2 regions of the Pseudomonas sp. NPDC079086 genome follow, and region 1 is predicted to be linked to the other one. Evidence: predicted binding sites of a transcription regulator. Region 1 holds the regulator's gene; the other holds the start of a gene.

Region 1 (6,498 bases):
GACCGGGATGGCCACATGGGAATCCGCCTCGGCCCAGCCGTGGCCAGGGAAATGCTTACCGGTGGCAGCCATACCGGCGGCATTCATACCCCGGATAAACGCCCCGGCCAACAAGGTCGCGCACAGCGCATCACCTTCAAAAGAGCGACTACCAACCACCGCACTGCGCTGATGATCCAGATCCAGCACCGGGGCAAAACTCAGGTCCAACCCTGCAGCCAGCACTTCGGTGGCCATGACCCAGCCACACTGCTCAGCCAGATGCTCGGCATTAGCGTTATCAGCCAGCGCGCGCATCGCCGGCAAGCGCACAAAGCCCTGGCGCAGACGCTGCACCCGGCCGCCTTCCTGATCAACTGCCAGCAGCAAATCCGGGCGCACCGCGCGAATGGCCGCAGACAGCTCGCGCACCTGACGCGGATCTTCGATATTGCGTGCGAACAGAATCAACCCAGCCACCTGCGGCTGGCGCAGAAGCTGCCGATCCTCCGCCGTCAGCCAGGTGCCGGCGATATCCAGCATCAATGAACCTTGCATGGGTGAACTCACAACTCTTCCTTAATTAAGAGGTACAGACGCCCACTCAGGGCAGCTAGCCTCGTCAATCTGTACCGCACATTGAACCGGGACACGCGCAAAGAGTTCCAGCAAATCGCTGTTGCGCACACGTACGCAGCCATGCGACAGCGCCACGCCCATGGGTTCGCTGTCCGGCGTACCGTGTATGTAGATATAGCGGCGAAAGGTATCGACAGTACCCAGACGGTTGCGCCCTGGCTCACAGCCACTCAGCCAGAGAATGCGCGTGAGAATCCAGTCACGCCCGGGAAATTGCGCATGCAACTCGGGCGACCAGACCTCGCCCGTCCAGCGCCGCCCACGCAGTACGGCGGCATTTGGCAAACCATCGCCAATCTTCGCCCGCACCCTGTGCAAGCCACGCGGCGTGCAGCCCGAACCATTACGTTCACCAGCGCCATTGAGCGCGGTGGAAACGCTCAGGCGCAGTTGCAGCTGTCCGCTGGCAAAGCCATACAGGCACTGATCAGCGAGGGAAATATGCAGAAAATCGAGAGCAACCATGGGCGGCTAGCTTAGCGGATAGCATCCACCAAGCCCACCCGCCGAGGTCAAACTTTGCTGGGGGCAGCGGAGGGCTTGGTACGCGGTTTGAGTTGAGCGCTGGCCAGGGCCTCATCGGTCAAGCCGGTTTCCGAACGCATACCGGCGGCCAGGAACGGCACCATCAGGCGCATCACCTGCTCAATCGAAGTGTTAACGCCGAAGTCGGTTTCCGACATGGCCCGCAGGGCCTTGATTCCGGACATGCTGAACGCTGCCGCGCCGAGCATAAAGTGTACGCGCCAGAACAGCTCCAACGGCGGAATGCGCGGAGCAGCTTCATGCACCAGCTGCATATAACGACGGAACACCTTGCCGTACACCTCTTCGAGGTACTTACGCAGGTGACCCTGGCTCTGGCTAAAGGCCAGACCCAGCAGACGCATAAAGATTGAAAGATCGTTACCACTGCGCGGCTTTACTGCCAGCGCCTGCTCCACCAGTAATTCAAGCAACTCTTCCAAGCTGACCTTGGTTTCCGGCTTGGCCTGGCGGCGATCCAGCTCACGCTCCAGACTTACGCAGAAAGGCCCGAGAAAGCGTGAGAACACCGCCTGAATCAGGGCTTTCTTCGAGCCGAAGTGGTAATTCACGGCAGCCAGGTTCACCCCTGCCTTGCTGGTGATCAAGCGCAGAGAGGTTTCTGCGAAACCTTTCTCCGCAAAAAGCTGCTCTGCCGCATCGAGAATGCGTTCAACGGTTTCCGACTGGGCCATGACTCTTTTCATCTGAACAAACACTTGTTTGAAACATACGTTTCAGCCGCCCGCCTTGTCAAGTCGGGCAAACCATCTTGTGGCCGGGCGGTCACAGCCATCCACTAAAGGTACAGGCTCACCCTAGCTAGACGCCCCGCACGCGACCCGAGTAACAGTGGCTGCAACAGACGGGATGAAGGTCAATTGAGTAGAGATCAGAACACAAGGATTGCCAACCGCTGATCACTGTATATAATCCCAGTCACTGTACAAAAAAACAGAGCCGACCATGCTAAAACTGACGCCGCGCCAAGCTGAAATTCTCGCCTTCATCAAGCAGTGCCTTGAAGACAACGGCTACCCGCCTACCCGAGCGGAAATCGCCTTGAAACTGGGTTTCAAATCCCCCAACGCAGCGGAAGAGCACCTCAAAGCCCTGGCCCGTAAGGGTGCCATCGAAATGACCCCGGGGGCTTCGCGCGGCATTCGCATTCCAGGCTTCGAACCCAACGCTGAGGAAGACGAAGGCCTGCCGGTTATTGGTCGCGTTGCCGCAGGCGCGCCGATTCTGGCGCAGCAACATGTCGAAGAGTCCTGCAAGATCAATCCAGACTTCTTCCACCCCAAGGCCGACTATCTGCTGCGCGTACGCGGCATGAGTATGAAAGACATCGGCATCTTCGATGGCGACCTGCTGGCCGTTCACACCACCCGCGAAGCACGAAATGGCCAAGTAGTGGTGGCGCGCCTCGACGATGAAGTGACCGTCAAACGCTTCAAACGCGAAGGCAATAAGGTCTGGCTGATTGCAGAAAACCCGGAGTTCGCACCGATCGAAGTAAACCTGGAAGAACAGGACCTGATTATTGAAGGCTTGAGCGTCGGCGTTATCCGCCGCTAGTGGAGGATTTATGCAGTTCCCGCAATCACTGAACCGTACACAATTGCCTTTGTTCGATGCGTTTCTGGCATCGACCGTGACGCCATTACTTGCCGATAGCGCTGAGCTACCCTGGCTGGATGATGAAACAGAGGCTTTCAGTGAACTGTCGCTGCGTGGTGCAGCCGGGCACTGCCTGAACCTTCTAGCGCCGATTCTGCGTGAGCTTAGCGAAAATCACGACGAGCGCTGGCTGACCCTTATCGCCCCGCCATCGAGCCTGACCCAGACCTGGCTACGCGAGGCAGGCCTAAATCGCGAACGCATCCTGCTGCTGCACCCACGCGGCGCACAAAGCGCGCTGGAGTTGGCGCAACAGGCTTTGGAGCTGGGGCGTAGCCATACCGTAGTCAGCTGGCTGCACCCACTGGAACGCGAAGCGCGGCAACAGCTTGAGCAAGCGGCCCGCCAGGGCAAAGCGCAAAGTCTGAATATCAGCCTGGGATAGCGGCCAGAGATCGCGCACAAGGAGTGTGCGTGTCAGCCATTAGAAATCTGGTGCAAGAAACAGCGAACCCGAGCAGAACGCTCTAACTCAGGGCCCGAAAGTATTCTGCAATCAATGCAGAACCCGCGGCCCCTCTTCCTGCTGGAAATTATTTTCAGCCAAACGCCCCGCCATCTGAACACCGACATTGAGCATGGCCTTGGCCACCTCGACGTGCTGCCCCTGCAGAAAGGCTTTAGCATCGGCAGAGAAATCCAGCACCACCAGTGACTCTTCATCCTCAGCACGACGCAGGGCAATGCGCCCGTCGGGCAATTCAACAATTTCCAGGAATGATGTTGGCATTGGCTTAGCTCTCCACAATAGGCTGACAGTGTAACAGCCGGCCCGCGCTCGCCCTAGTCCGCCGGTCCAATCAGCCTCTTACCACTCGCTCAAGGTTTGCCGAAAACGCTGCGCCAGAGCCTTCAACTGCTGACGCCAGGCCTCAAGAGTGTCCTGCGCCAAGGGTGCGACTTCGTCATCCAGACTGACTGCGGTGATCAACGGCGTAGCAGGATCGACTTTGGCTTTCTTTCCAGCCTGTGGCGGTTGAAATAACTCGGCATAGGCCTTGAGCAGCTGAGCAACCCAGCTGCCAGCGGACTGTGCCAGCTCGACCAGCTCACCCAGTTCCTGGCTTGGCGCCGCCTGCAACACTTCCTCGGTGAGAAAGCGTTCGGCCCGCGGAGCAGCACTGTCCGGCAAACGGTAATAGCCAGCAATCTCATGGCACAGGCCCAGCAAGGCACCGTACAGATGAAACAACGCAGCCTCACGCTCAGCCTGGATCAAGGCCAGGGCATTCATGCTCTGACCCTGCTCGGCTTTACGCCAGGACTCCAGCGCCAGACCGGCATAGAAAATTTTCTGATTGGTACGGGTATAGAGTTCATTGGCCATTGCGGCACCCTCCATAACGGATTGGATAAGCATACGCGCGCCGGCCAGCGACAGGCGCGCGTTGTGCTAAATCAGCTCTTGTCTTCGACTTTCCACTTACCGCCATCAAAGAACGCACGCCAGCCCGTCGGTTTGCCATCGACCTCGGTCTGCACATATTGCTCTTTGGTTTTGCGGCTGTAACGGATCACCGCAGCGCGGCCTTGCGGGTCTTTCTTCGGTGCGTCGCAGAGGAAGTGGTACTTGGGATCGATCTCGTCGCGATGCGGGATCAGTTCCAACACCAGCGGTGCGCGGGTTTCGCGGTTTTTCGGGAACTGACTGGCAGCCAGGAACAGACCCGAAGCGCCATCGCGCAGGATATAGGTGTCGTTGACCTTCTCGCACTTGAGCTCCGGCATTTTCACCGGGTCCATTTTCGGCGGCGCCGCTTCGCCGCTTTTCAGCAGTTTGCGGGTGTTCTTGCACTCGCTGTTGGTGCAACCAAAGAACTTGCCGAAACGGCCGGTTTTCAGCTGCATCTGGCTGCCGCACTTATCGCAGTCCAAGCTCGGGCCTTCGTAGCCCTTGATGCGGTACTGGCCCTGCTCCACTTCATAACCGCTGCAATCCGGGTTATTACCGCAAATATGCAGCTTGCGGGTCTCATCAAGCAGGTAGGCATCCATCGCGGTCGAACAGATTGGGCAGCGATGCTTGCCAAGCAGCACACGCGATTCCGACTCACCCTCGTCATCTGCAGCAATTTCATCGCCCGGAACCAGATTGACCGTCGCCTTGCAGCGCTCTTTCGGTGGCAATGCATAACCTGAGCAGCCAAGGAATACACCTGTCGAGGCCGTGCGAATAGTCATCGGCCGAGCGCAATCGCGACAAGCGATATCCGTGAGCGTTGGCGTATTGGCGCGCATACCACCATCGCTGTCGCCTGCCACTTCAAGCTTCTTCTTGAAGTCGCCGTAGAACTCATCAAGCACATGCTTCCACTCGCGCTCGCCCTGCGCCACATCGTCCAGATTCTCTTCCATGCCGGCGGTAAAGCCGTAGTCCATCAAATTAGAGAAGCTCTCGGAGAGACGCTCAGTAACGATATCGCCCATCTTTTCGGAGTAGAAACGACGGTTGTGTAGCGCCACATAACCACGATCCTGGATGGTGCCGATAATCGCTGCATAGGTCGACGGACGACCAATACCGCGCTTCTCCATCTCTTTAACCAAGCTGGCTTCCGAGTAGCGAGCAGGCGGCTTGGTGAAGTGCTGGCTGGGGTCGAGCTTGACCAGTTTGAGCACTTCACCCTGATTCATTTCCGGCAGCACATCGTCATCGCCCGGCTTACTCAGCTGCGGCAGCGCACGGGTATAACCGTCGAACTTGAGAATACGACCCTTGGCACGCAGCTCGAACTGAGCAGCGGTGACGGTCACAGTAGTCGACAGGTACTCAGCCGGCGGCATCTGGCAGGCGACGAACTGACGCCAGATCAACTCATACAACCGCTCAGCGTCGCGCTCCATGCCCGACAGTTGAGTTGGTTTGAGATTGACGTCGGAAGGACGGATCGCTTCGTGCGCTTCCTGCGCGCCTTCTTTGCTGCTGTAGGCAATCGGGTTGGCTGGCAGGTACTTCTTGCCGAACTCCCCTTCGATAAAGTCACGCACCATGCTCACGGCATCAGCCGAGAGGTTGGTCGAGTCAGTACGCATATAGGTGATGTAACCAGCTTCATACAGACGCTGGGCCATCATCATGGTCTTCTTCACCCCAAAGCCCAGGCGATTACTCGCTGCCTGCTGCAGCGTGGAGGTAATAAACGGCGCGGAAGGTTTGCTACTGGTCGGTTTGTCTTCGCGCTTACTGATGCTGTAGCTGGAGGCTTTCAGCGTCGCCAGGGCCGCCATGGCCTGGGCTTCATTAAGCGGTTTAAAGGCTGCGCCGTTCTCACGCGCCACTTCAAAGCGCACATTGGCGCCTTGGGCAGTGCCCAGATCGGCGTGCACTTCCCAGTATTCTTCGGGGACGAAAGCGCGGATCTCTTTCTCACGCTCGACCACCAGCTTCACCGCAACCGACTGCACACGACCGGCGGACAGGCCACGAGCGATTTTCGCCCACAGCAGCGGCGAAACCATATAACCCACTACGCGATCGAGAAAACGCCGGGCCTGCTGGGCGTTGACCCGATTGATGTCCAGCTCGCCAGGCTTGGAAAACGCTTCCTGAATGGCTTTCTTGGTGATTTCGTTGAACACCACGCGCTTGTAGCGGCTGTCGTCACCACCGATGGATTCGCGCAGGTGCCAGGCAATGGCTTCCCCCTCGCGGTCCAAGTCGGTTGCGAGATAGAT
Region 2 (6,498 bases), on a different contig from region 1:
GCATGCGCACCTGACCAATACCGCCACAGGTGGTACAGGTCACCGGCGTGGTGCCCTTCTTCGCGCCCGAACCATCGCAAGGTTTGCAATTGACCAGGGTCGGTACGCGAATGGTCACCGTAGTGCCACGCACTGCCTCTTCCAGATCCAGTTCCAGGGTGTAGCGCAGGTCACTGCCGCGCTGTGCACCACCGCGCTGGCCACCACGGCCGCCACCACCGAAGAAATCGCTGAATACATCGCCGAAGATATCGGAGAAGTTCGCCCCGCCCGGGCCGCCACCGCCGCCCATCTGCGGATCGACACCGGCATGCCCGTACTGATCGTAAGCCGAGCGCTTGCCCGCATCAGAGAGCACTTCGTAAGCCTCGTTGGCTTCCTTGAACTTCTCTTCCGAGGCCTTATCGTCAGGGTTACGGTCCGGGTGGTACTTCATGGCCAGACGGCGGTAGGCTTTTTTCAGCTCCGCTTCGCTGGCACCGCGCTCGACACCGAGCACTTCGTAAAAATCGCGTTTAGCCATAAGTCTTCAACACCTTTAAATCGTCTACTCCAGACACGCCAACGCGGGAGCAAGCTCCCGCGCGGCGGATCATGCCGGGCGCGACTCGCGTCGCGCCCGGCCAGAGCGGCATAAGCTTGCGCCTATTTACTTGTTGTCTTTGACCTCTTCGAACTCAGCGTCGACCACGTCGTCGCCTGCGTCCTTGGCTTGCTCAGCATCCGGGGCTTGCGCACCTGGCTGCGGCTGCTCGGCATACATCTTCTGCGCAAGTGGTGCGGTCACTTCGGACAGCGCGGTCATCTTGGCATCGATTTCAGCCTTGTCGTCGCCCTTCACTGCTACTTCCAGCGCGCTCAACGCAGCTTCAATAGCAGTCTTCTCGTCAGCGGTAGCCTTGTCACCAGCTTCGGTGATCATCTTACGGGTGGCGTGCACCAGCTGATCCCCTTGGTTGCGTGCGGTCGCCAGCTCTTCGAACTTGCGATCTTCCTCGGCGTTGACTTCGGCGTCACGGACCATCTGCTGAATTTCTTCTTCAGACAGACCAGAGTTGGCCTTGATCACGATGGACTGAGTCTTGCCAGTGGCTTTGTCTTTCGCGCCAACATGCAGAATGCCGTTAGCGTCGATATCAAAAGTCACTTCGATCTGCGGCACGCCACGCGGCGCTGGCGGAATCTCAGCCAGGTCGAATTTACCCAGCGACTTGTTACCGCTGGCTTGCTTACGCTCGCCCTGCAGTACGTGAATAGTCACGGCGCCTTGGTTATCGTCGGCAGTCGAGAACACTTGCGATTTTTTGGTTGGAATCGTGGTGTTCTTTTCGATCAACGCAGTCATCACGCCGCCCATGGTTTCGATACCGAGGGTCAGCGGGCTAACGTCGAGCAGCAGCACGTCTTTCACATCACCCGACAGTACCGCGCCCTGGATGGCAGCGCCCATGGCCACAGCTTCGTCCGGGTTAACGTCTTTACGGGCTTCTTTACCGAAGAACTCAGTGACCAGCTTCTGCACCAACGGCATACGGGTCTGGCCACCGACCAGGATCACGTCGTTGATCGCGCCAACGTCGATACCGGAGTCTTTCAGCGCAATACGGCAAGGTTCAATGGTGCGCTGAACCAGGTCTTCTACCAGCGCTTCGAGCTTGGCGCGGGAGACTTTTACGTTCAAATGCTTAGGACCGCTGGCGTCTGCAGTGATGTACGGCAGGTTGACGTCGGTCGAATTGCTCGAAGACAGTTCGATTTTGGCTTTTTCAGCGGCTTCTTTCAGGCGCTGCATGGCCAGCGGATCACCCTTGAGGTTCATGCCGCTTTCTTTCTTGAATTCGTCAACGAGGTAGTCGATCAAACGAATATCGAAGTCTTCACCACCGAGGAAGGTGTCACCGTTGGTGGCCAACACCTCGAACTGGTGCTCACCATCAACTTCGGCGATTTCGATTACGGAAACGTCGAAGGTGCCGCCACCCAAGTCATAAACGATAACAGTGTGGTCACCCTTGGCCTTGTCCATGCCGTAAGCCAGAGCAGCTGCGGTCGGCTCGTTGATGATGCGCTTGACGTCCAGACCGGCAATACGGCCGGCGTCTTTAGTGGCCTGACGCTGGCTGTCGTTGAAATAGGCCGGCACGGTAATCACCGCTTCGGTCACCGCCTCACCGAGGTAGTCCTCAGCGGTTTTCTTCATTTTCTTCAGAATTTCAGCCGAGATTTGTGGCGGCGACATTTTCTGGCCGTTCACTTCAACCCAAGCATCACCGTTATCTGCCTTGGAAATCTTGTAAGGCACCATCTGGATGTCTTTCTGCACGACTTCTTCGTCAAAACGACGACCAATCAGACGCTTCACCGCATACAGGGTGTTGTGCGGATTGGTCACTGCCTGACGCTTGGCCGACTGGCCAACCAGGATTTCACCGTCGTTGGCATACGCGATGATCGACGGCGTAGTACGCGCGCCTTCAGCGTTTTCGATAACTTTGGCGACACCGTTTTCCAGAACCGAGACGCACGAGTTGGTGGTCCCCAGGTCGATACCAATAATTTTGCCCATCTTTTACTCTCCCGAAACTTTGATAATCCCGCCGCTGATCGTTGTCAGCGGCGGTAGCACTAAAACGCTTGACTGTTTAATGGGGGCAGCTCGGCGAATTTCAAGCCTGCTCATCAATCGATGGCGGCACTTCTACCGGCGCCTTGCTGACCACCACCATGGCAGGGCGCAGCAGACGACCATTGAGCATGTAGCCCTTCTGGAACACCTTGAGCACGCTGTTAGGCTCAACGCTGGTGCTTTCCTGCATCGCCATCGCCTGATGGTGCTCAGCGTTGAACGGCGCGCCATGCGGATCAATCGCTTCCAGCTGGTGGCGTTTGAGGGTGTCGCCGAACAGCTTGAGCGTCAGTTCCATGCCTTCACGTACGGACTTGATCGCCTCATCATCAGGATTCGACAGTTCAAGGCCACGCTCCAGGCTATCCACCACCGGCAACAGATCGTTGGCGAACTTCTCCAGAGCGAACTTGTGCGCTTTCTCCACATCCTGCTCAGCGCGGCGGCGCACGTTCTGCAGATCGGCAGCCATGCGCAGCGACTGATCCTGCGCAGTGGCCAGTTGTTCTTCCAGCGCTTGCACGCGGGCAACCAGGTCATCACCCGCAGCCGCTTCGGCAGCTGTTTGTACATCGGGGTTCTGCGTATCCAGGGTCTGTTCGTCAGCCATGCGTCTCTCCTCTTAAAATCCGACGCGAGCCTTAACTCACGTGCCTGACCGCTATATGGGGTCAAAAAATGTGGTTTCAAGGACAGCAGACGGATTGTCAGCCCACAAAAAAACACTGTATAAATAAACAGACATGAACCTGGGAGGCCCTCGCCATGCTGGTGCACCTGTCCGTACACAACTACGCCATCGTTGAACACCTTGATCTAGAGCTGGACGCCGGCATGAGCGTAATCAGCGGCGAAACCGGCGCCGGCAAGTCGATCATGCTCGACGCCCTCGGCCTGACCCTAGGTGATCGCGCCGACAGTGGCGTGGTGCGTCCCGGCGCGGACAAGGCGGACATACTCGCCAGCTTCGACCTGCACGACATCCCCGAAGCCCGCGCCTGGCTGGCCGAGCGTGATCTGGACAATGACGGCCCGTGCATCCTCCGTCGCGTGATCACCGCAGAGGGCCGCTCGCGTGGCTATATCAACGGCGCGCCTAGCCCACAAGGTGACCTCAAGGCCCTCGGCGAACTGCTGATCGATATCCACAGCCAGCATGAACATCAGTCCCTGCTCAAGCCCGAAACCCACCGCCGCCTGCTCGACGAATACGCCGGTAGCCAGGAACTGGCGCGCCAGGTGCAGCTCGCCGCGCAGCGCTGGAAACAGACCAAGAGCGAGCTGGAGCGGGTTTCCAGCATCGGCGACGAACAGCGCGCACGCCATCAACTGCTTAGTTACCAGCTGGAAGAACTCGACAACCTGGCCTTGGGCGAGAACGAGCTGGACAACCTGGAACAGGAACACAAGAACCTGACCAACGCTGAAAGCTTGCTCAGTGCCTGCCGACTGGTGATTGAGCAGTGCAGCGAGAATGACGCCGGCAACGTGCTGTCCGCCCTGACCAACAGCCTCAATCGCCTCGGCGCCTTTCAAGGCCAGCCTGGCGCACTGAGCGAAGCCACCAACTTGCTGGCCAGCGCACAGATCCAGGTAGAAGAAGCCGTCGGCGAACTGAACCGCTTTCTCGACCACTTCGACGCCGACCCTGAACGCCTGCGGCAGATGGAAGAACGTCTGGATGCGATCTACACCCTGGCGCGCAAGCACCGCATCCAGCCAACCGAGCTGGGCGCCATGCAGCAACAGTTGTTCGAAGAACTGGAAAGCCTCAACGCCGACGACCAGGCCGCCGAACGTCTGAATGATGAACTGGCCGCTTTCGAACGGCATTACCAGGAAAAAGCAGCGGAACTCAGCACTCTGCGCAATAACGCTGCCGACCAACTGGCCACTGCTGTCGAGCAGGAAATGCAGACGCTGGGCATGCCCGGCGGGCGTTTCAACATCAAGCTCAGCGCCAACAGCAATAGTGAGCCACACCCCAACGGCCTGGAACAGCTGGAATTTCTGGTCAGCGCCAACCCTGGCCAACCGCTGAAAGCCCTGGCTAAGGTCGCCTCGGGTGGCGAACTGTCGCGCATCAGCCTGGCGATTCAGGTGATCACCGCGCAAACCTCGCGGGTGCCAACCCTGGTATTCGATGAAGTCGACGTCGGCATCGGCGGTCCTACCGCCGAAGTGGTCGGCCAGCTACTGCGCCGCTTGGGCGAACGCGGCCAGGTGCTCACCGTCACTCACCTGCCGCAAGTTGCCGCGCAAGGGCATCAGCACCTGTTCGTGCACAAGGTGCGTGAAAGCGATGCTACCCGCACCGCAGTGAGCAAACTGAGCCCTGTGCAGCGGGTCGAGGAAATCGCCCGCATGCTCGGCGGCGTAGATCTCACCGAGGAATCACTGGCCCATGCCCGGCAGATGGTCGGCAGCGCCCAAGCCTGATTACACAGATCCTAAAAAGCACAAAGGCGACCCTAGGGTCGCCTTTGTCATGCCAGCATCAATCAGGTCTTCTTGCGCACGTACAGCACAAGATTGTGATCAACCAGCTCAAAACCGTGCTCTTTGACGATTTCTTTCTGACGCTTTTCGATCTCGGCATCGAAGAACTCGATCACCTCACCGGAGTCGACACAGACCATATGGTCGTGATGGCCGCTGTCCGCCAATTCGAAGACTGCATGACCGCCATCGAAATTGTGGCGAACCACCAGACCTGCTGCTTCAAACTGGGTCAGTACGCGGTACACCGTTGCCAGACCTACGTCGTCACCCGCCTCCATCAATGCCTTGTAGACATCTTCAGCACTCATGTGACGCTGACCGGCAGAGTCGAGCATTTGCAGTATCTTGACCCGTGGCAGGGTCACTTTCAGGCCAGCCTTGCGTAGTTCGCTATTTTCAACCATGGTCTGCTTTCTCACGGAAGCGGCTTCGCAGCTTCCTTTAATGCGGGTATGATCCGGGGTTATATTGCCCAGCCAAGATAGTGGAAGTCGCCCACCGATGCAAAAAACCAAACTGCTGCTGACCAGCCTCACCCTTACGGGGCTACTCGCACTCGCCGGTTGTTCATTCCCCGGGGTTTATAAAATCGACATCCAACAGGGCAATGTCGTCACGCAGGACATGATAGACCAGTTGCGGCCGGGAATGACCCGCAAGCAAGTGCGGTTTATCATGGGCAACCCGTTGCTTACTGACACCTTCCACGCCAATCGCTGGGATTATCTGTACAGCATTCAGCCGGGTGGCGGTCAGCGCCTCCAAGAGCGCGTCAGCGTGAACTTCGGCGCTGACGACCAACTGGTCGGCCTGTCTGGCGACTTCATGCCGGGCGTCAGCCGCGACCAGGCCATACTGGGCGAAGACAGCGGCGTTACCACGCCACAAGCCACACAGCGCCCTCAGGTAGAAGAGAAACCCGCTCCAGGCTCACTGCTTGAACAGATTCAACGCGAAGTGGACGACGTGAAAGTCGTACCAGTGCCGACTCCAGAACCTCTGGAAAGCACACCACAGTAATATTTGCTGATAAAAAAGCCCGGACATGTCCGGGCTTTTTTTATACCTGCATCCCTGCTGGCATACTCAGCCGCTACTGCGCAGCATCCTCCGCTTTGGCTTGCGCCGCTTTAGCAGCGCGCTGCTTGCGCACTTCTTTCGGGTCGGCAATCAGCGGCCGGTAGATTTCCACCCGCTCACCGTCCTCCAGCACACGCTCATCAGGCTTGCTCACTGCCTTGCCGAAGATCCCCAGCGGACTGCTGTGCAGGTCAAGATCAGGAAAATGCGCCTGCATGCCGGACTGCACGGCCGCCTGCCGCACATTAGTGCCATAAGGCAGACTCAAGCGCAGCAGCTTCTGCTTGTCA

What was found. The regulator LexA, encoded in region 1, represses DNA repair genes until DNA is damaged. The targets are predictions, from matches to a motif close to CTGTNTNNNNANACAG.
Region 2: the regulator LexA is predicted to act here: its motif matches at 3,352-3,367, upstream of recN (DNA repair protein RecN).

Annotation. Positions count from the first base shown of each region.
Region 1 covers NZ_JBITTY010000003.1:238,889-245,386, forward strand. Annotated here, with positions in the region: gene nagZ (beta-N-acetylhexosaminidase) at 1-537, opposite strand, end outside; gene ACIGEK_RS15870 (L,D-transpeptidase family protein) at 559-1,083, opposite strand; gene ACIGEK_RS15875 (TetR/AcrR family transcriptional regulator) at 1,131-1,838, opposite strand; gene lexA (transcriptional repressor LexA) at 2,110-2,721, shown strand; gene sulA (SOS-induced cell division inhibitor SulA) at 2,732-3,208, shown strand; gene ACIGEK_RS15890 (hypothetical protein) at 3,320-3,553, opposite strand; gene ACIGEK_RS15895 (DUF6586 family protein) at 3,632-4,150, opposite strand; gene topA (type I DNA topoisomerase) at 4,222-6,498, opposite strand, start outside.
Region 2 covers NZ_JBITTY010000006.1:88,765-95,262, forward strand. Annotated here, with positions in the region: gene dnaJ (molecular chaperone DnaJ) at 1-523, opposite strand, end outside; gene dnaK (molecular chaperone DnaK) at 650-2,566, opposite strand; gene grpE (nucleotide exchange factor GrpE) at 2,667-3,236, opposite strand; gene recN (DNA repair protein RecN) at 3,392-5,065, shown strand; gene fur (ferric iron uptake transcriptional regulator) at 5,128-5,532, opposite strand; gene ACIGEK_RS21315 (outer membrane protein assembly factor BamE) at 5,630-6,148, shown strand; gene ACIGEK_RS21320 (RnfH family protein) at 6,222-6,498, opposite strand, start outside.